Regions from separate parts of the Priestia sp. YIM B13490 genome, predicted to be linked through region 1. Evidence: riboswitches for the same ligand, from Rfam matches in the RefSeq annotation. Region 1 holds a riboswitch; each other region holds the start of a gene.
The links. A riboswitch is a leader RNA that binds a small molecule or an ion and turns the genes downstream of it on or off. The one in region 1 is predicted to bind S-adenosylmethionine.
Positions count from the first base shown of each region.

Region 2: it holds a riboswitch for S-adenosylmethionine, as region 1 does, so the genes downstream of both, ACFX4R_RS19985 (phosphoadenylyl-sulfate reductase) here and ACFX4R_RS06065 (trans-sulfuration enzyme family protein) in region 1, are expected to answer to the same signal.
Region 3: it holds a riboswitch for S-adenosylmethionine, as region 1 does, so the genes downstream of both, mtnK (S-methyl-5-thioribose kinase) here and ACFX4R_RS06065 (trans-sulfuration enzyme family protein) in region 1, are expected to answer to the same signal.
Region 4: it holds a riboswitch for S-adenosylmethionine, as region 1 does, so the genes downstream of both, ACFX4R_RS00865 (hypothetical protein) here and ACFX4R_RS06065 (trans-sulfuration enzyme family protein) in region 1, are expected to answer to the same signal.

Region 1 covers NZ_JBHZOT010000002.1:125,186-129,984, reverse strand. Annotated here, with positions in the region: gene ACFX4R_RS06080 (CotH kinase family protein) at 1-187, shown strand, start outside; gene ACFX4R_RS06075 (spore coat protein) at 417-1,511, shown strand; gene ACFX4R_RS06070 (hypothetical protein) at 1,581-2,243, shown strand; SAM riboswitch class I at 2,410-2,527, shown strand; gene ACFX4R_RS06065 (trans-sulfuration enzyme family protein) at 2,599-3,744, shown strand; gene ACFX4R_RS06060 (trans-sulfuration enzyme family protein) at 3,728-4,799, shown strand, end outside.
Region 2 covers NZ_JBHZOT010000006.1:358,397-363,195, reverse strand. Annotated here, with positions in the region: gene sat (sulfate adenylyltransferase) at 1-110, opposite strand, end outside; gene ACFX4R_RS19990 (sulfate permease) at 163-1,242, opposite strand; gene ACFX4R_RS19985 (phosphoadenylyl-sulfate reductase) at 1,262-1,975, opposite strand; SAM riboswitch class I at 2,230-2,332, opposite strand; gene cdaS (sporulation-specific diadenylate cyclase CdaS) at 2,646-3,272, shown strand; gene ACFX4R_RS19975 (VOC family protein) at 3,370-3,753, shown strand; gene ACFX4R_RS19970 (potassium channel family protein) at 3,821-4,609, shown strand; gene ACFX4R_RS19965 (YugN-like family protein) at 4,619-4,799, opposite strand, start outside.
Region 3 covers NZ_JBHZOT010000002.1:287,205-292,003, reverse strand. Annotated here, with positions in the region: gene ACFX4R_RS06925 (methylated-DNA--[protein]-cysteine S-methyltransferase) at 1-145, shown strand, start outside; gene ACFX4R_RS06920 (hypothetical protein) at 146-310, opposite strand; gene mtnA (S-methyl-5-thioribose-1-phosphate isomerase) at 445-1,503, opposite strand; gene mtnK (S-methyl-5-thioribose kinase) at 1,539-2,711, opposite strand; SAM riboswitch class I at 2,847-2,997, opposite strand; gene ACFX4R_RS06905 (carbon-nitrogen family hydrolase) at 3,089-3,871, opposite strand; gene ACFX4R_RS06900 (pyridoxal phosphate-dependent aminotransferase) at 3,984-4,799, shown strand, end outside.
Region 4 covers NZ_JBHZOT010000001.1:169,992-174,790, forward strand. Annotated here, with positions in the region: gene ACFX4R_RS00845 (glycosyltransferase family 2 protein) at 1-14, shown strand, start outside; gene ACFX4R_RS00850 (hypothetical protein) at 124-564, shown strand; gene ACFX4R_RS00855 (GNAT family N-acetyltransferase) at 646-1,092, shown strand; gene ACFX4R_RS00860 (hypothetical protein) at 1,105-1,401, opposite strand; SAM riboswitch class I at 1,523-1,624, shown strand; gene ACFX4R_RS00865 (hypothetical protein) at 1,688-2,032, shown strand; gene ACFX4R_RS00870 (DUF1540 domain-containing protein) at 2,133-2,291, shown strand; gene alaP (alanine permease AlaP) at 2,609-4,012, shown strand; gene ACFX4R_RS00880 (GNAT family N-acetyltransferase) at 4,253-4,799, shown strand, end outside.

The DNA.
Region 1 (4,799 bases):
TAATCAATTTACAATAGAATACATGAAACCAATCATTTATCAACTGCATGAGTATATTGCTCCTTATGTATTAAAAGATCCTTACGTAAAAGATAACTTGGAACAATTTCACAAAGAACCGGAATTTATGCTGTCTTTTATAAAAGAACGAACAGCATATATTGAAAATAACCTTTTGACTCTTTAAAAAGAGGTAGATTTATAGGCAATTTATAGGCAACAGTGGATTTTGTTAATAATAGGCAAATGCAGGAAATCAATAGCTGTACATGATACGTATATATACAGTATGAATGACCAATAAGGATAACTAATAAGGAGGAAAAACAATGAGTAACTATTACTATGGCCAAGAACAAGGGCAAAATCAAAATCCACGCCAAAAATCAAGCCAAAAACGCAGCCGAAATATACAAATGCCTGATAAAGGCTATTCTTCTCACTTCAAACCCCTAAAAGGAAGAGTGGTGACCGTTTATCGTGGAGGACCTGAATCTAAAACAGGTTATTTGGTTGACGTGCAATCAGATTATTTAATCTTAGCAGTGGAAAGCAACAATAACAATAATAACAATAATGGTGAAAATAACAACCAAAACAACCAAAACAACCAAAATAATAATCAACAAGAATATACACTTGTATATTATCACTTAGCGCATGTAAAAAGTATCACTGAAGATACTATGTCAAATTCGGCACAAACGTTTACTGGAATTAGCGCAGAATTAGAATTATATCGAGGAAAAACTTTTGCTACAACTTTATCATTGATGAAAACTAAATATGTGCAGGTTAACCAAGGTGGACCTGAGAAAAAAGCAGGTCAGCTTCTTGATGTCTTAGGTTCATTTGAATCTGCTTATATAGTATTACTCACAGAGGACGACGGTGTCGTCTATATTAATACTGAACACGTTAAGAGTGTGAGTGAATATCAAAACAACAACGGAGATCAAACTAGTCAATCTGCAAATGAACTCTTAGTGAGCCAAGAACCAGAATATATGAAATCCAAAAGCTTTAACGATCTTTTTGCCCACCTTTCTCATAAATGGGTATCAATCAATAATGGAGGACCTGAAGCTGTAGAGGGCGTGTTAGTACAAAGCCGAAATGGTACATTTACACTTGTGCAGAATAATCAAGTATTACGCTTACAGCCAAGACACGTTAAAACCATTTGTGTGGGAGCAAAAGGGGCTTTTAAGCAAAACGATAACAATCAAAATAATGAAGAAACAGAAGAAAATGGAGAGGCTGAAGCTGCGAAGTCTACAGAAGAACGTACAGGAAGCCGTACGGGAGAACGTACAGGACGCCGCACGGGTGGACGCACAGACGATCGCTCGGGAGGACGCCGCACGGGTGGACGCACAGACGATCGCTCGGGAGGACGCCGTACGGGTGGACGCACAGACGATCGCTCTCGAGGACGCCGTACGGGTTCACGCTCTTCAGCACCGGCCGAGAAAGTTATTAAAACGAAAAATTATCGTTGGAAAGCATGATGAAATGGAACATAAAAGGTGCTTATAAAGCACCTTTTCTAACATATAGGAAAAAGGAGGAGAATGAGTATGAGTATGAATCATTATATCAATAAAATTGTGGAGTTGGATATTTCAGGTAAAACGAGATTTGTTGGCAGACTTATTGATCTTGGATTAGATATTATGGTTTTGTATAATGGACATGATTATTTGTATATTCCTCTTTTACACATGCATCGTTTGCGGGAAGTATCCGAAGAAGACTATACGGTTTTACGTGAAATAGAAGAGAATTTGATAGAAGAAAGTCAGCGGATTTCTTATCGTAATATTTTACAGCAGGCAAAAGGGAAATTTATTGAAATTTATGTAACGGGAGGGAAATCATTGCATGGCTATATCACAAGCGTGCTGAATGATTATCTTGTGTTTTATTCTCCAGTGTATAAAAATGTCTTTGTTTCTCTGCATCATTTGAAATGGCTTACCCCTTACAGTAATGAGTTAACCCCTTATTCTTTAAGTGACAAAGAGCTCCCCGTAAGGCCCGCCTCTGCACCTTTTGTCAGAAACTTTGAAGAGCAGCTTAAAAAATATGAAAATCAGCTGGTCGTATTAGATTTAGGGGATCAATCAGAAAAGATTGGCGTACTTAAAGAAGTTTCTAATAATATTGTTGAACTAATTACGGCAAATGGAGAAAGTATGTATTGGAAGTTAGCTCACGTAAAATCTGTACACTTGCCTTAAAAAAAGAGACCTCGCTTTCGTCTCTTTTTTTATGTGTTTATCAGGACAAGTATATTGAATAAACAAATGAGACGATTTAAATTTTTTAGAAAATTATGTTGACAATATAGAAAATCTTTATTAAAGTTATTAACAACAAACGTTAACCACCAACAATTATATAGAACTCTTATCCAGAGTGGCGGAGGGACTGGCCCTGCGATGCCCGGCAACCATCAAATGAAACATTCATTTGAACGGTGCTAATTCCTGTGGAACATCAGTATTGTTCTAACAGATGAGAGAAATCGTGTATAAACGAACACTCTTCCATCTGTGAAGAGTGTTTTTTATTTTGAGTTAAGGAGAGAAATAGATGAAAATTGAAACTTTATTAGTTCGTTCAGGAGTAGGTCGTGACCCTTCAACAGGTTCTATTACAACCCCCATTTACCAAGCATCAACATTTGCTCATCCTGCTTTAGGGCAAAGTACAGGATTTGACTATGCACGTACGGCAAATCCTACTCGTACAGCATTGGAAGAAGCAATTGCTGCTTTGGAAAAAGGAGAAGTAGGAGTAGCATTCGCTTCAGGAATGGCGGGTGTAATGGCAGTTTTAGCACTATTTAAAAACGGAGATCATTTAATTGTATCAGAGGATTTATACGGAGGAACGTACCGAGTACTAAATGAAATTTTTTCAGAGCAAGGAATTACTGTTTCGTACGTCAACACAGCCCATCTCGAACAAGTAAAAGATGCGCTTCGTCCCAATACGAAAGCTTTATTTATTGAAACACCTACGAATCCAATGATGCACGTGACTGATTTGCCAGAAGCAATTGCGTTAGCTAAACAGCATGATTTGCTTACCATCGTTGACAATACCTTCATGTCCCCTTATTATCAGCGTCCTTTAGAGCTTGGAGCAGATATTGTGATACATAGTGCAAGCAAATACATTGGGGGTCATAATGATGTAGTTGCTGGTCTTGTAGTCGCTCGATGTAGTAGCTTAGGAGAGAAAATTCGTTTTTATCAAAATGCAGCTGGGGCAATCTTAGGTCCACAGGATAGCTGGCTGTTATTACGCGGTGTTAAAACGCTAGCGCTTCGTATGGAAAAGCATAATGAAAATGCACTGAAAATTGCAAATTGGCTTACTGCTCATGATCTCGTGGAAAAAGTGTATTACGCTGGTCTTGAAACACATCCAGGCTATGAAATCATGAAGAAACAAGCAACTGGATTTGGAGGCATGATTTCTTTTGCTGTCTCACACCCTGACATCGTGTCAGTACTTTTAGAAAATGTCAAAGTTATTACATTTGCAGAAAGCTTAGGAGGCGTGGAAAGTTTAATGACATTCCCAGCTCGTCAAACACATGCTGATATTCCGGAAGAAATTCGAAATCGTGTCGGAGTAACAAACTGTTTACTGCGGTTATCAGTTGGAATTGAGCACGCAGATGATTTAATTAAAGATTTGAAGGAGGCATTTGATGCATACCAACAATAATAAACATAGATTTGGTACGAACTTAATTCATGCAAATACAGGAATTGACGGTCATTTTGGAGCGGTTAACGTACCTATTTATCAGGTATCTACATTTAACCAAGAAGATGAGACGAACAACGGCCGCTATGACTATTCTCGTTCAGGAAATCCAACTCGTGAGGCTTTAGAAAACACCATTGCTCAGCTAGAAAATGGATACGCTGGTTTTGCTTTTTCATCAGGTATGGCTGCTATCTCATCGGTGTTATCTATTTTTGAATCAGGGGATGAAATTTTAGTTTCACATGATACGTACGGCGGGACATATCGTGTATTAACACGATTATTTTCAAAGTTTGGTATCAAAACAACTTTTGTTGATACAACGAAGGTTGAGAAAGTAGAAGAAGCTATCACAAAAGATACGAAGGCTATTTATATCGAAAGCCCTTCAAATCCATTTTTACAGGTAACGGATATTAAAGCAGTAGCAAGTTTGGCGAAGGAGCGCAACCTCCTTACAATTGTGGATAACACGTTTTTAACACCTTATCTACAGCAGCCGATTGACCTTGGTGTAAATATTGTGATTCATAGTGCTACAAAATATCTCAGCGGTCACAGTGACGTCATTGGCGGTCTAGTTGTGGTAAGCGATGAAAAGCTAGCAGAAGAAGTAAAGTTTGTACAAAATGCTTTTGGTGCTATCTTAGGACCGCAGGATTGTTTTTTACTGCTTCGAGGAATTAAGACATTAAAAGTTCGTTTAGATCAGCAGTTAAAAACAGCGCTGCAGTTTGCAAAGTGGCTTGAAGAACAATCTCTAGTGAGCCGTGTATACTACCCGGGCTTAAAAAGTCACCCGGACCACAAACTGATTTCAGAACAAGCAAATGGATACGGAGCTATGATTTCTTTCCAAGTACAGGATGAAAAAGTAGCGCGACATATTTTACAAGGAGTCAAATTGGCTTCAATTGGCGTTAGTCTAGGTGCAGTTGAATCCATTCTAACGCATCCTGCAACAATGTCTCATGCGAGTATCCCAAAAGAAGTGCGTGAAGAAAAAGGAA
Region 2 (4,799 bases), on a different contig from region 1:
TCACTTAGGGCCATGTTATCTACTTCGATTTCTTTTGTTAGTGACGTGTAGTCATATGTTGGTTGATATAAATTAATTAATTCTCCACCGTGTGCTTGAATTGTTGTCATTTTGTAAAATCCTCCTTAAATAATTAACACAATATAATAAAAAGCACTTGAATCACGCAGTCATTTTTTCTTTTTCCGACTGCAAGCTTGCTCTTTTTCTTCTAGTCGCTCTAGCTAAGCTTAGAACACCTGCTGTGGCAATACATCCGCTAGCTAGCACCACAAATGAATATAAGTCGCTTTCAAGTACTAATTTCACAAGAACATATGAGATTACGAGTGAAAATACAGGGGAGACCACCCAAACCTTTAACATTTGAATGACAACTTCGCGCTGTTCTTTCGTGAATCCCGTTTTCGCTGCTCCTATTCCAATAATAGAAGACGTAGTGACCTGTGTAAGGGGTACTGGCAAACCAAACAGTGAAGCGACTGTGACAAGAGAAGCACCAGTACCCGAGATAATGCACCCTTCCCCTACAGAATAGCGAGTAATTTTTTTCCCGTTTGTTTCAATAACTCGGCCTCCTAGTAAAAGAGCTCCGAGCGCCACTGCCAATCCTCCTGCTATGACACCCGTTGTGGCATCCATTAATCCAGCTCCTACTAGAGGACCGACAGCATTTGCCACGTTATTCATTCCAGCTGAGAAGGCTTCAAAGAATCCCGTCGCTATAACTAAAATCGTTAAAACTCTTTTCCACGTTCCCTTTGCTTCTTTTTTATGCGCTCCGCGTTTTATCACTTTTCCAATCAAAAAAGCAATGACAAATGAAACCAGCGGAACAATAATCCAAAAAGACATGACAACTAAAAGTTTTTCCACATACAGAGATTGATAAGCTACGCCTACTCCAACAACTGAACCAACCGTTACTTCACTTGTTGATAGAGGAATACCAATTAAATTCGCGAAAAAGAGTGACAGCGTTGCAGCAGCCAGAATGATAATAACTAATTCTACTGACAGCAATTTTTCAGGTATGATACCTGAACTGATGGTTTTTACCACCTCGCCGCCTCCGATAATGGCTCCGAGCACAATACCTACAGCACAGATGAACAGGGCTACTCTTTTCTTTTTAATCGCACCGGAGCCGTATGAAACGCCCATAGCTGCTGCTGCACCGCTTGCCCCAATATTCATTGCAAAAAAAAGCGCAATGATAAAGGCAACATATAAAAGCATCATTTATTCAGCTCTTTCGTATTTAAGATTCGTGTAATCCGCATTCAACTTTTTGTGTACCTGCCCATCTTCCTGAACGTAAATCGTCTACATTGTAGGCAGGTGCGGTACAGGGCTCACAGCCGATACTTGGGTAGCCTTGATCATGAAGTTTGTTATATGGTAAATCATGCTTATACACATAGCGCCAAACTTCTTTCCAGGACCAATGAATTAACGGGCAGACTTTCACTTTCTTGAATTTCTCATCTTTATTAAAATAATTCGTGTTGGCACGAGATTCAGACTGCTCGCGTCTCAAACCAGAAATCCACGCATCATAAGGAGCAAGAGATTCCCTTAGCGGGATGATTTTTCGAATTTGACAGCATAGGTTAGGCTGACTCTTCCAAAGCTCATCTCCATGTTTCTCAGCTTGTTCTGCAAGCGTTAAATCCGGTTTTTTCATATGAATACGCAAATCAGGAAAGCGTTCTTTAATTGCATCAATTACTTCATATGTTTCTTTAAAATGAACGCCCGTATCTAAAAAGACAATTTCAGCATCTTTTTTCACTTTTGAAATTAAATCAATTAACACGATTCCTTCGATACCAAAGCTTGATGCGTAAATAATTGAATCTCCGTAGGTATCATACGCCCACTGCAATGCTGAAAGGGCTCCTTTTGTTTCATCTTCACTGTCGAACTCTGGAAATGTATCACTCCAGTTTTCGTACGTATATAAGTCTGCCATTTTCTTCACTCCAATTCTTAGTTATCCGCGTTATCCAATAAAAAAAGACGGTTTTACCCACTAGAATTGGATAAAACCGCCTCTAGTGTGTCTAGTCAGCGAAACTATTTAATTCTTACTTTGCTTCGACATGCTCAAAAATTTGTTTTAAGTCGGGGGTTACAGTCATTGGTGTCCCTCCTCAAATTATCGCTTGCGCTATATCAAAATAAAAAGTCTTCCATATTGAAAGACTGGGTAGGCAATAAATTTTCACCTTATCTTTCAAAATGATACACACTTTGCTGGAATTAGCACCTTGCTAAGCAGGTTGCCGGGGTTCAGCGGGCCAGATCCCTCCACCACTCTTGATAAGCATTTTTTAAAAATTTTAGCATATTTAGAATATTTGTCAACATTAAAAATCATATATCCGATAAGAAAACTATACTTTAAATTCACAGAAATATCTATACTTTTATTTAAAACAACATATGTAAATTTAACCCAAATGTGAACATATCAATTTATAAAACGCTTTCTTTTTTCTCCAACTTTTTATATTCTCTTGCTAAATAAAACACAAAACCTCTCTATAAAATTAATAAGGGATTTATAAGCTTTACGGATAATTCACCCACATTAGCACACATTACAGATAACACTGACTGACAGATAGGAGCTATATAAGATGGAGAGACAACCTTTTCAATTAGACGATACAATTAAAAATAATGTGCGAACATATTTACAGCAGATTTCAACTGAAGCCTCTAATTTAATTAAACATTTAGACACGAGTGATCATTGTATCCTATGTGATTTTGAGGAGATGAGAAGGTTATTTCAAGATGTTCAAGCTACGGCTGCCTCTTATTACTTGCGCCATTATTTATCGCCTTATACATTTGAATATGCTGCTCTGTCTTTAGCTATTCATAACCTTTCGGAGAAACGTCACGGCGCTTTAATTGTCATTGAACGGGAACAAAATGTAGACCCTCTTATTCAAAAAGGAATGCCTATTCAAGCTCCTGTCAGCGCTACGCTAGTTGAGACACTGTTCTATCCAGGGACACCCTTACATGACGGAGCCGTCCTAATTAGAAATAATCAGCTTATTTCAGCTGCTAATGTTTTACCTCTTTCGTCTATTATTTTAACGAACAAAAAATTGGGAACACGTCACCGTGCAGCCATTGGAATGTCGGAAAAATCGGATGCATTAATTTTAGTTGTATCTGAAGAAACAGGCAAAATTTCGTTTGCTCTTGATGGAAGCCTCTACCCTATTCACTCCAGCAAAAATATGATTTAAGAGCCCTTTCCTGATAAGCAGCCCTATCTTGACTTCTATATCCTTTCTCTTTAATATATTTCATAGTTTTTACATACTATAGATACGGGTGATGCATATGACAATTTTAAAATTTGAACATGTAGGCGTTCAAGTAAAGGATATAGAAGAATCGATTGAGTTCTATACGCAAAAAGTGGGATTAGAGCTCATCGAAAAACTACCACATACCGATCCGTCTTTGAAGCTAGCTTTTCTAGGTTTAGAAGGCAATGTAATCGTAGAGTTAATTCAAGGGTATAACTCAAGCTTACCTAACGAAGGTAAAGTTCATCATTTTGCGCTGGCAGTAGACGGAATTGAAGAGGAGTTTGAGCGTTTAAAATCAGCAGGCGTTTCATTTGTGGAAGAAAACATTGTAACTTTGCCAAATGGAGCAAGATACTTATTTTTCTACGGTCCAGACAAAGAATGGATTGAATATTACGAAGTAAAAAGATAAAGATATCTTATACCTTCAGTGAAAAATGGTCATACTGTGGCTATGACTAATCACTGGAGGTTTTTTTATGATGGAATGGCTATTATTTCGACTTTTTCGTCGTTCTATTTTAGTGCGGCTTCTTTTTATTATCGGCTGCCTTGTTCTGTTTTTTGGCATGCTTATACATTTCCTAGAGCCGCAAACGTTCGGGAATGTGTTTGAAGGAATTTGGTGGGTTATTATTACAATCTCTACTATAGGGTACGGTGATTTTGCTCCGACCACTACGATTGGAAGGTTAGCTGCAATTATTTTAGTTCTGATCGGAACGGGATTTATTACTACTTATTTTGTCACGCTTTCTAAAATTGCTGTTTCTGCTGAGAGCGCTTATTTGGAAGGGAATTTAAAATTTTATGGAAAAGATCACTTCATCGTTGTTGGGTGGAATGAGCGCGCCAAACTCGTGTTAGAGTATTATCGCGACGCATTTCATAAAGAAGACATTGTGCTTATCGACGACTCTCTGACTAAAAATCCCATGATTTGTGATCGCGTTCATTTTATTAAAGGAAGTCCCTCTCATTATGAAGTATTAGAACTTGCCAACGCTCGGTACGCAAAAAAAGTGCTGATTACTGCCGATCAGCATAAGACAGAAGAATATGCAGACATGAATACTATTGTTACGTTAGTCGCTCTGCAAGGATTGAACCCTTCTATTTACAGCATCGTTGAACTTTTAACAAAAAAGCATATTCAAAATGCACAAAACTTGGGGGTGAATGAAATGATTAAAACAAACGAGTTGATTAGTCAAGTCATGTACGAACATATTTTTGTGAAAAAATTAGAGAGTTTAAAAAAAGAATAGTTCCTTCAATTACTGAAGCAGCGCATTTTCTGCCTCTCTAATTAGCTCTTCTCCTAAGCTGATATACTTTTCTGGAAATGAAGCGTCTGCGTCTTGGGGCTCTGCAAACTGATTAAATGAAGCACTAACATTTCCATTGTGAACATCGTCATCTAGACCAACTTGATATTTATGTGAAAGTAAAAATGGC
Region 3 (4,799 bases), 160 kb from region 1:
TCCACTGCCTATTATTTTACCTTGTCACCGTGTGATTGGAAAAAATGGAGCTTTAACAGGTTATGCAGGTTCCCAAACTCATATAAAAGAGAAACTATTAATGCTTGAAAGAAATGTAGCAAAAGGCGCTCTGGAGTTAAAATAACTATTCCCCGTCCAATTTCCAGCCTTCTCCCTGCACAAAAACACCGTCAATTTGCTGAGGAGAAGGAAGGGAATTTAGTTCTTCATCTTTGGATAAATCGAATAGCTGATAGTGCTGCTTACGATTCAGCGCTTTGTTTTTATCCGTTTTTTGCTCTGAACTCATATTTACTCCCCCTTATTCAAAAAGAATCCCCTATAATATATGTAGAAAAAGAAGAGAGTACTGTTACAATTGTGTTACAAATGCAGGTGAAAACCAGTGCTCAACAAAAAAAAGCCGCATAGCAGCGGCTTTTTTTATTGAGCAGATTGCAGTAAAACTTTTTGAATGGATTCCAAAGACGGGGAATGGATAATTCCATGCTCTGTAATAATGGCCGTAATCAGTTCGCTTGGCGTCACATCAAAAGCTGGATTGTACACAGAGATTCCGTCTGGAGCAATTTGTGTATCTCCAATGTGCGTTACTTCTTTAGGTGAACGTTCTTCAATAGGGATGCTGCTGCCGTCTTGAATAGATAAATCAAATGTGGACTGCGGCGCTGCTACGTAAAATGGAATACCGAATGCTTTCGCTAAAAGAGCAAGTCCATATGTTCCAATTTTGTTAGCCGTATCGCCATTTGCTGCAATGCGGTCAGCACCTACAATAATCCCATTAATTCCTTTTGTTTTAATGGTATGAGCGGCCATATTATCCGTAATCAGCGTCACGTCCACTCCCGACTGCTGAAGTTCCCAGGCTGTTAAGCGAGAACCTTGAAGAACGGGTCTTGTTTCACAGGCAAATACTTCAAGCGGAATATCGCGCTGCTTAGACAAGTGAAAAGGTGCTAAGGCTGTTCCGTAATAAGCTGTAGCAATTGAACCAGCATTACATATTGTCATGATTTTATCTTTCTTTTTAAATAAAGAAAGAGCATGATCTCCAATTCGGTAGCACGTTTCTTCATCTTCTACTTGAATTTGAATAGCTTCATGAACAACTTTTGTTTTAGCTTCATTAACGGACGAAGCGGATTCAGCGCTTTTCGCTACGCGCTCCAATGCCCAAAATAAATTGACGGCAGTAGGGCGTGAACTAGCTAAATACTGTTGATCAAGAGCTAGTTTTTTGTTAAATTCCTTGACTGAATCTGTGTCATAGCTAAGCGCAGAAAGAGCAAGACCAAAAGCCGCCGTAATGCCAATTGCAGGAGCTCCGCGTACTTTCAAGGTAGTGATAGCATCCCATACGTCTTTAATGGTTTGCAGCTTAATATATTCAACTTTGCCAGGAAGCTGCTGCTGATCTAATAAAGTAATATATGATTCATTCCATTCCACTGAGCGCGGAAGTGATAGTGTATTTGTCATGCTGATACCGATCCTTTCATTGTGTACATTATTCGTTATCGAAGTAAATGTTCAAATTCATTTGGTGAAACATCTTGTTGGTGCAGAAGCAAATAGCGTCCAATTTTTAACGCAGTACGTTTAGCGTTAATTTTTCTTTCCTCTGAAGAAATTTCGTCTAAGTCCGCCACGTGAGCTAAGCCAATCGTACGTCGAATGATTTCACATCCTGCATATCCAACAGCATCTTGCCACGTTTGCGTTAAAATTTCATGTAATAAGCGCTCATCTTTAGCGAAAGGTTCAGTGTTTTCAGAATGCCAAAGCGCAGTAAAGGTATCTTTGAATACGTTCCATGTGTTCGTAATGTGTGCAAATAACGGTTCGCGATTTGTTTCTCGAGAAAGAGCATTTAAAAATAAATTCGCAACAAATTGCCCTAAATCGAATCCAAACGGACCGTAAAAAGCAAACTCTGGATCAATCACTTTCGTTTCTTGACTGCTAGCAAAGATGCTGCCTGTATGTAAATCACCGTGGATTAGCGTTTGCGCATTTGTTAAAAATTTATATTTTAATTTTGCTGCTTGTAGCTTTACATCACCATCATTCCACAATTCTTCTACATCAGGACGCAGCGCTTTTTCAAATTCATTTGTATCAATATCAAAAAAAGGATCTGTAAAAACTAAATCTTCCGTAATATTGCATAAGTCGGGGTTGCTGTACTTAACAACTTCTTCTTTTTTATCCTGAGGTTTTAAGGCGAAATCAGACGTTTTGAACGCAATATGTCCTAAAAAAGAACCGATATGCTGTGAGAGCAGAGGATAACTTTCACCTTGAATAAGTCCGGCTCGAGAAATCGTTAAATGAGACAGGTCTTCCATGACCGTAACAGCAAGCGTTTCATCGTGGTAATAAACAGCGGGCACAAGTTCTGGCGTAAATGCACCGAATTGCTTGAGCGCATTGCTTTCAATTGTGGCACGGTTCAAGGATAGAGGCCAGCTTTCGCCTACAACTTTTGCATAGGGAAGCGCTTGTTTGACGATAATGGATTTATTTGTTTGATCATTTATGATGTGAAAGACGAGATTTAAGTTGCCGTCACCAATTTCACGGGCAGTCAGTGCTTCTGTGGCATCAAAAAGACCTAGCTTTTTCACAAGTTTGATTGCTGAAATTTCTGTTAAAGGGTGATATTTCTCTGTTTTTGTTGTTGACATCGGAATCCCTCCATAGTTTATTAAACTGATTTGTTTACTAAGTTAATAGGTTTAAGAATATATGGAGGCTTTTATAATTTTAGAAAATATAAAAGCCTCTTTCGTTGGAAAGAGGCTTGATTGTAGTGTTCAAACCTCTTATCTGCCAGAAAAAATTACTTTCTGTTGGAATTAGCACCGTGCCTTTGTAAAACATGTTTTACGGGTGTGATCCATCTTAGGATGGAATGACGGTCGGTTGCTGGGCTTCACAGGGCCAAATCCCTCAGCCAACTCTTGATAAGAGTACGATTACTTATTCAATTTTGATTTGTTTGAATATTTTATGATATCTGGTGAAAATCGTATCATGCAAAAAAACGGCTGTCAATACATAATTAATAAAATTCTGTACGGCGATCTGTAAAGACGGGAATTTGTTTACGAATTTCTTTTACAAGTTCCAGGTTAACCTCAGCACTCAAAAGTTCTTCGCTATCGCCAGCTTCAGCGATTATTTCTCCCCACGGATCGATGACTAAGGAATGTCCGGCAAATGTGTTATTAGGATCTTGGCCTACACGATTACATGCGATTACATAGCATTGATTTTCGATTGCACGGCTAATGAGCAGGGCTTTCCAGTGGGCAAGTCTTGGAGCCGGCCACTGAGCGACAACAAACAAGACTTCTGCTCCGCTGCTAGTGTGAACCCGAATCCATTCTGGAAAACGAATATCGTAACAAATAACTCCTGCGCACAGTGACTGTTCAAGTGTAAAAAGATTTTTTGCTGTTCCTGCTTCTAAATACAGGTGTTCATCCATTAATTTAAATAAGTGCAGTTTACTGTATTGTGATACTTCACGACCTTTTCGGTCAAAAATATACATCGTATTCGTGACGCCTTGCTCTGTTTTTTTCGCGATCGAACCTGCCACAATATTTACTTCGTTCGTTTTAGCAAACTGAGAGATTAATTGCTTGGCTTGCTGTCCTTCATCATCTGCAATTTCGTCTAGCCGCGTCAAATCATAAGCTGTATCCCATAGCTCAGGAAGCACAAGGATATCAGGGTTTTCTTTCAGGGCTTCCGTCATTTTTTGTTCGATATATTTTCGGTTTTTAGTTGGGTTTCCAAACGCAATATCAAGCTGCAAACACGTAATTTTTACACTCACTTTATCATCCGTCCTTTTTTTAGTAGTTGAAAAAAATGACTTTACAAGTTGAGTATTACAATATATTATTTGTGACTAGAATTTCAAGAATTTTTTGAGAAGGTGTGCGATGATGAAACAATTTGAGCAATCGGAACTATTAAAAAGTTTACCAAAACAATTTTTTGCATCACTTGTGGGCAAGGTAGGAAAAGTAATGGCCCAAGGGCACGACGTTATTAACTTAGGACAGGGAAATCCTGATCAGCCTACTCCTTCACATATTGTAGGAACACTGCAAAAAGCAAGTGCTAATCCTATGCATCATAAGTATTCTCCATTTCGGGGGCACCAGTTTTTAAAAGAGGCCGTTGCGACTTTTTATAAACGAGAATATGGCGTTGATGTAGATCCTGAAAAAGAAGTAGCTATTTTATTTGGCGGAAAGGGTGGACTTGTTGAAATCCCGCAGTGCTTGTTAAATCCTGGAGATACGGTGCTGGTTCCGGATCCTGGGTATCCTGATTACTGGTCTGGAGTAGAGCTTGCAAAAGCCAAGATGGAAGTGATGCCTCTCACGGCTGAAAATCATTTTCTACCCGTATACGAAGAGATAAGTGAACGTGCTAAAGAACAGGCAAAGCTCATGTTTTTAAACTATCCGAATAATCCTACTGGTGCAGTGGCAACGGCAGAATTTTTTGAAGACACCGTGGCGTTTGCTGCCAAGCACGATATTTGTGTGGTACACGACTTTGCTTACGGAGCAATTGGGTTTGATGGTAAAAAGCCAATCAGTTTTTTACAGACTCCTGGTGCAAAAGAGACGGGAATTGAAATTTATACTCTTTCTAAAACGTATAACATGGCGGGATGGCGAGTTGGATTTGCTGTAGGAAATGAAAGTGTAGTAGAAGCTATTAATCTTCTTCAAGATCATATGTATGTC
Region 4 (4,799 bases), on a different contig from region 1:
TGCTTATGCATTAATTTAAGAAGCTTCTCCTAAATGGAGAGGCTTTTTTTGTTAAAGCGTTTATCATAATTTTTGAGTGAACAGGAAATGCTACTACTAAAATTTCTAAGGAGATCAAAATCTATGAAAAGACTATTTTATACAGTCAGCACTTTTTGTTTTGTTTGGCTTGCTTTTGCAGCCATTCATGTCAGCGCTCTTTCGATTGAGAAGCTTCCAATGAAGAAATCATCTGAACAATGGTCGGTTGAACTGACAAAAGCGAGCATGACGGGAGATAATCAGCTAAAGTGGAAAAATAACGTCTATCATACATATGGATTAACCGTTGAAAACATTGGAAAAGACGTAGAGCGCGTGCATGTCCAAGCTTTTCGGCACGAAGGAAAAAATAAGGCGAAATACAGCTTGTTTTCTCCTATTGAAAGGTCTAACTTAAGCAAAAGCGGTCAGCGTTTTCGCTACGCGAATTTTGCTGTTCCTGGAAAAGCGGCAAGTTTAGACATTATGATTAACTGGACGGACGAACGAGGCAATCATCAAGAACATTTTGAATTTAAATAAAAGTCTTCGCTTAGGCGAAGACTTTTTTTGCAGGAATTTATCCTCGCATGTGGAAAACGAACACGAAAGGAGAGATCCATAATGATTGCAAAAGCTACTGAAGAAGAATTACAGGAAATTCGGACGAAATCTGCTGATGCGCTGTTTGAAGGAACGATGAAGCAGTTTCATCCGTCAGCTGAACGCGTAAATGAACTAGTTGGTAGTGCCTTTGAAAAAGGCTGTTATTATTTAGTTTTAAGACAAGAAAATAAACTCGCAGGCTGGGTTCTTATCGGCCCATCTACCGACTTCTTTTCAAAAGAAGAAATTGGCTTTATCTACGAATTATATGTTGTACCCGAATACCGCGGGCAAGGTTTAGCCAAGCCGTTAATGCAAAAAGCAATTGATGAATTGTCTATCAAAGGATACCCTGAAATCAGACTCAGCGTTCATGCTGGGAATTTTGCACAGCATGTGTATCGTGAACTTGGCTTTGTAGATAAACAAATATCAATGAGCTTCCAAGTGGCAAAACGTCCGTAACGTTGATGAATGTCAGCGAGTCCATAAAACATAAGATGTTATACATGCGATGAGGTTCGGTAATGAAAGTAAAAGTAAATAAGTAGCCCAAACAGCGCCTTTATCTAGTACTTCAACGGCTCCTCCAGCTGTATTGTCTGAGGAGGGGGGGGCTTCAAGCGCGTTCATAATCAAAGCCGCTGCTGCTAAAATAATCCCTCCAATACTTCCGGTTGTTTTGACAATTGCAATATGGAAAGTAGATGAAAAGGCAATGCTGAGAAGCAGCAGCAAGCTTCCCAAAAAAGCAGATAACATATATCGTTTCATGTGCTCACCATCCTTTATGAAAGCATACCATATTTTACTTCTTTTTTCTTTTTATTGAAAAGCTATTGACGTAACCTATAAAACATATTAGAATAGTCAGAAATAATTTAAAAACGAAATATTCTTATCTAGAGAGGTGGAGGGACTGGCCCTTTGAAACCTCAGCAACCACAATTATTGAATGGTGCTAATTCCAGCATAGCCTAGCTCTGACAGATAAGAAGAGGAATCTTTTTCTATGATGAAATCCTCTTCTTAGGAAGAAACATTTCGTATAGAAAAGGTGATGACATTGAATAATACACAAACGAATTTATGCATTAATGATTATTTAGATCTATACTTATTAGCAAAAGAAATAAAAGACGAAACGTGGCAGCAGGAAATTTTAGAGGCGCTAAAAACGCATCAAAATCGTTCATTTGAAGAAAAACAATCCGCTCTAGTTCAAGAGATATGGGAAGATTTTAAACAGTTAAATGAAGATATTTCTTTTACGTATCGCTTAATTCAAGAAGAGCCAACTAACGAACAATTTCAGGCTAACTTAAGGCACTTGAGAGAACGGCGGATCACGCTGAGCCGTGAGTTATATTTAGCTAAAAAACAGTATGTTGAACACACGCAATAAAAAGATCCGCTTGAGAAACAAGCGGTTTTTTTGCGTAAAAATGTTAGAATCGTTATATTTCGGGTAGTAAATAGATAAGACAAGCAAAGGAGGGATAACAGTGGCTCAAGGTGTATTGTGTGAAGTGAATGAGTGCATGTATTGGAAATCCGGAAATAAATGCAGTGCAGAGTCCATTTACGTTGTGAGTCCTGAAAGTAGTCACCATGTTTCTGAAACGGAAGAACCTGGCTGTAAAACTTTTGAACCCGCGAGATAAATGCTAGTTTTTATAAAAAAGCATAAAATGAACGATGCGCTGACGGAGTTGAGTCGGCGTTTTTCTATTTTTAAAAAATACTATTACTTAAGTGCAATAATAAATACATAGTAAAAAAGTAGTGCCTATGTCTAATTGTGCGTTTAAACAAAATGATAAGATAATTTTTTTGTTTTTCGACAAAAGAAAAGTGAGGGAAAGGTGATAGAATACAAATATACAGCCTAGCTGTCTTTTAGCACAAATTTATATGAAAGCGCTAACAAAAAAGGCTGTGTTCATCTCGTTTTGACAGATTGGAAAAAGGGGAGACGTTTATGCAGGGGAAAACTCAGGGGAAAGAATTGAAACGCGGGTTAGAAGAAAGACATGTGACGCTGATGTCCTTAGGAGCAGCCATAGGGGTAGGACTGTTTCTTGGATCTGCATCTGCTATTAAATTAGCAGGGCCAGGAATATTATTGGCGTACGGATTTAGCGGAATGATTATGTTTTTTATTATGAGAGCACTTGGAGAAATGGCGATTCAAAAACCTGTTGCAGGTTCATTCAGCAAGTACGCACGCGACTACTTAGGGCCGCTTGCTGGTTATTTAACAGGTTGGAACTACTGGTTTTTATGGGTTGTAACATGTATGGCTGAAATTACAGCCGTTGGTATTTATATGGGGTATTGGTATCCGGATGTACCAAACTGGATTTGGGCGTTATCGGCGCTTGTCATCATGACAACGGTTAACTTCTTAGCTGTTAAGGCATATGGTGAACTGGAATTTTGGTTTGCACTTATTAAAATTTTAGCGATTGTATTAATGATTGCCGTTGGATTATTAATGATCGTGTTCGGAATCGGCAACGGCGGCGTTGCGACTGGTATCAAAAACTTGTGGGACAACGGCGGACTGTTCCCGAACGGATTCAAAGGTATTTTGCTGTCGCTGCAAATGGTCATGTTTGCGTATTTAGGAATTGAAATGATCGGCGTTACCGCGGGAGAAGTGAAAAATCCCGAAAAATCTCTAGCAAGAGCGATTGATTCTGTCTTTTGGCGTATTCTGATTTTCTACGTCGGTGCGTTATTTGTCATTATGTCGATTTATCCGTGGCAAGAGATTGGTTCACAGGGAAGCCCGTTTGTATTAACATTTGAAAAAATCGGCATTCCAGCGGCGGCTGGTATCATTAACTTTGTTGTACTAACAGCAGCTCTTTCTTCTTGTAACAGCGGTATTTTTAGTACAGGCCGTATGCTGTTTAACTTAGCAGAACACGGAGAAGCACCAAAAGGATACGGTCAGCTTACAAAGGGCGGCGTACCGGGAAAAGCTGTTTTGGCATCAGCAGGTGCGCTATTAGTCGGAGTAGCGTTAAACTACATTGTGCCTGCCAAAGTATTTACGTGGGTAACAAGTATTGCAACATTCGGTGCGATTTGGACATGGGGAATTATTTTGCTTTCTCAAATTAAATATCGCAAAACGTTAAAAACAGGTGAAGAGGCAAAGCTGAAATACAAAATGCCTTTATTTCCGTTAACATCTTATGTGTCACTTGCGTTCCTAGCGCTGGTAGTGGTTCTCATGGCATATAATCCAGATACAAGAATTGCAGTTGTCATCGGACCATTATGGTTTATCGGTCTTATTATCGCGTACTACGCAAAAGGATTTCATAAACGAAGTCAAAGTTCAGCTGCAGCTGAGCAAAAGCTAGTGAAATAACAGAAAAGACCTCTTTCTTGGAAAGAGGTCTTTTTTCATTAGTTTATGTGTGAATGATTAGTTTATTTTAAGGGATCATTGGTACGGATAAATAATGTAGAAAATATTCTATTTATTCTGTACTATTTAGTTAGAGAATTCGTTAATGATTAAACGGTAATTGAAAGTGGATGAGTATGTTAGTTTTATGCTTTTTAACGCCACACAGTGCATCGAAAAGTTGGGAGGACATATGCAGAAATGATTGAAACATTTAGTGAAAAAGACATAAAAGGTTTGCTGCTGTTATCGCAGCTGGAAAAATGGGATTATAGTGAAGCAGATTTACATACGATTTTTTCATCTGGAGACGTATTTGGTCATAGAAATGAGAACGGAGACATCGTATCAAGTGTGGCCGTAATTTCGTACAAAAATCAGTCAGCTTTTATAGGAATGGTGATTGTGAGAAAAGATTACCGAAAACAAGGGTTAGCCGGGCAGCTCATGAAGCACTGTCTGCAAGTTCTTTCCCCTGAGATGAATGCCTACTTAATTGCGACAAAAGAAGGTGAGCACTTATATCAAACAACAGGGTTTAAAACCGTGGACTATGTAAGTAAATACATAATCAGTGAATACACACCAAGAGCATTTAAAGTTTCAGGATTTTATACACGACCCTTAAAGAGAAGTGACTTCAAAGGGATTGTAAAGCTTGATGAAGCAGCATTTGGAGATAATAGAAAGCTATTTTTAAAAAGTAGAATTCAGCAAGCTGAAAAAGCAGTTGTCTTACAAAACGAAC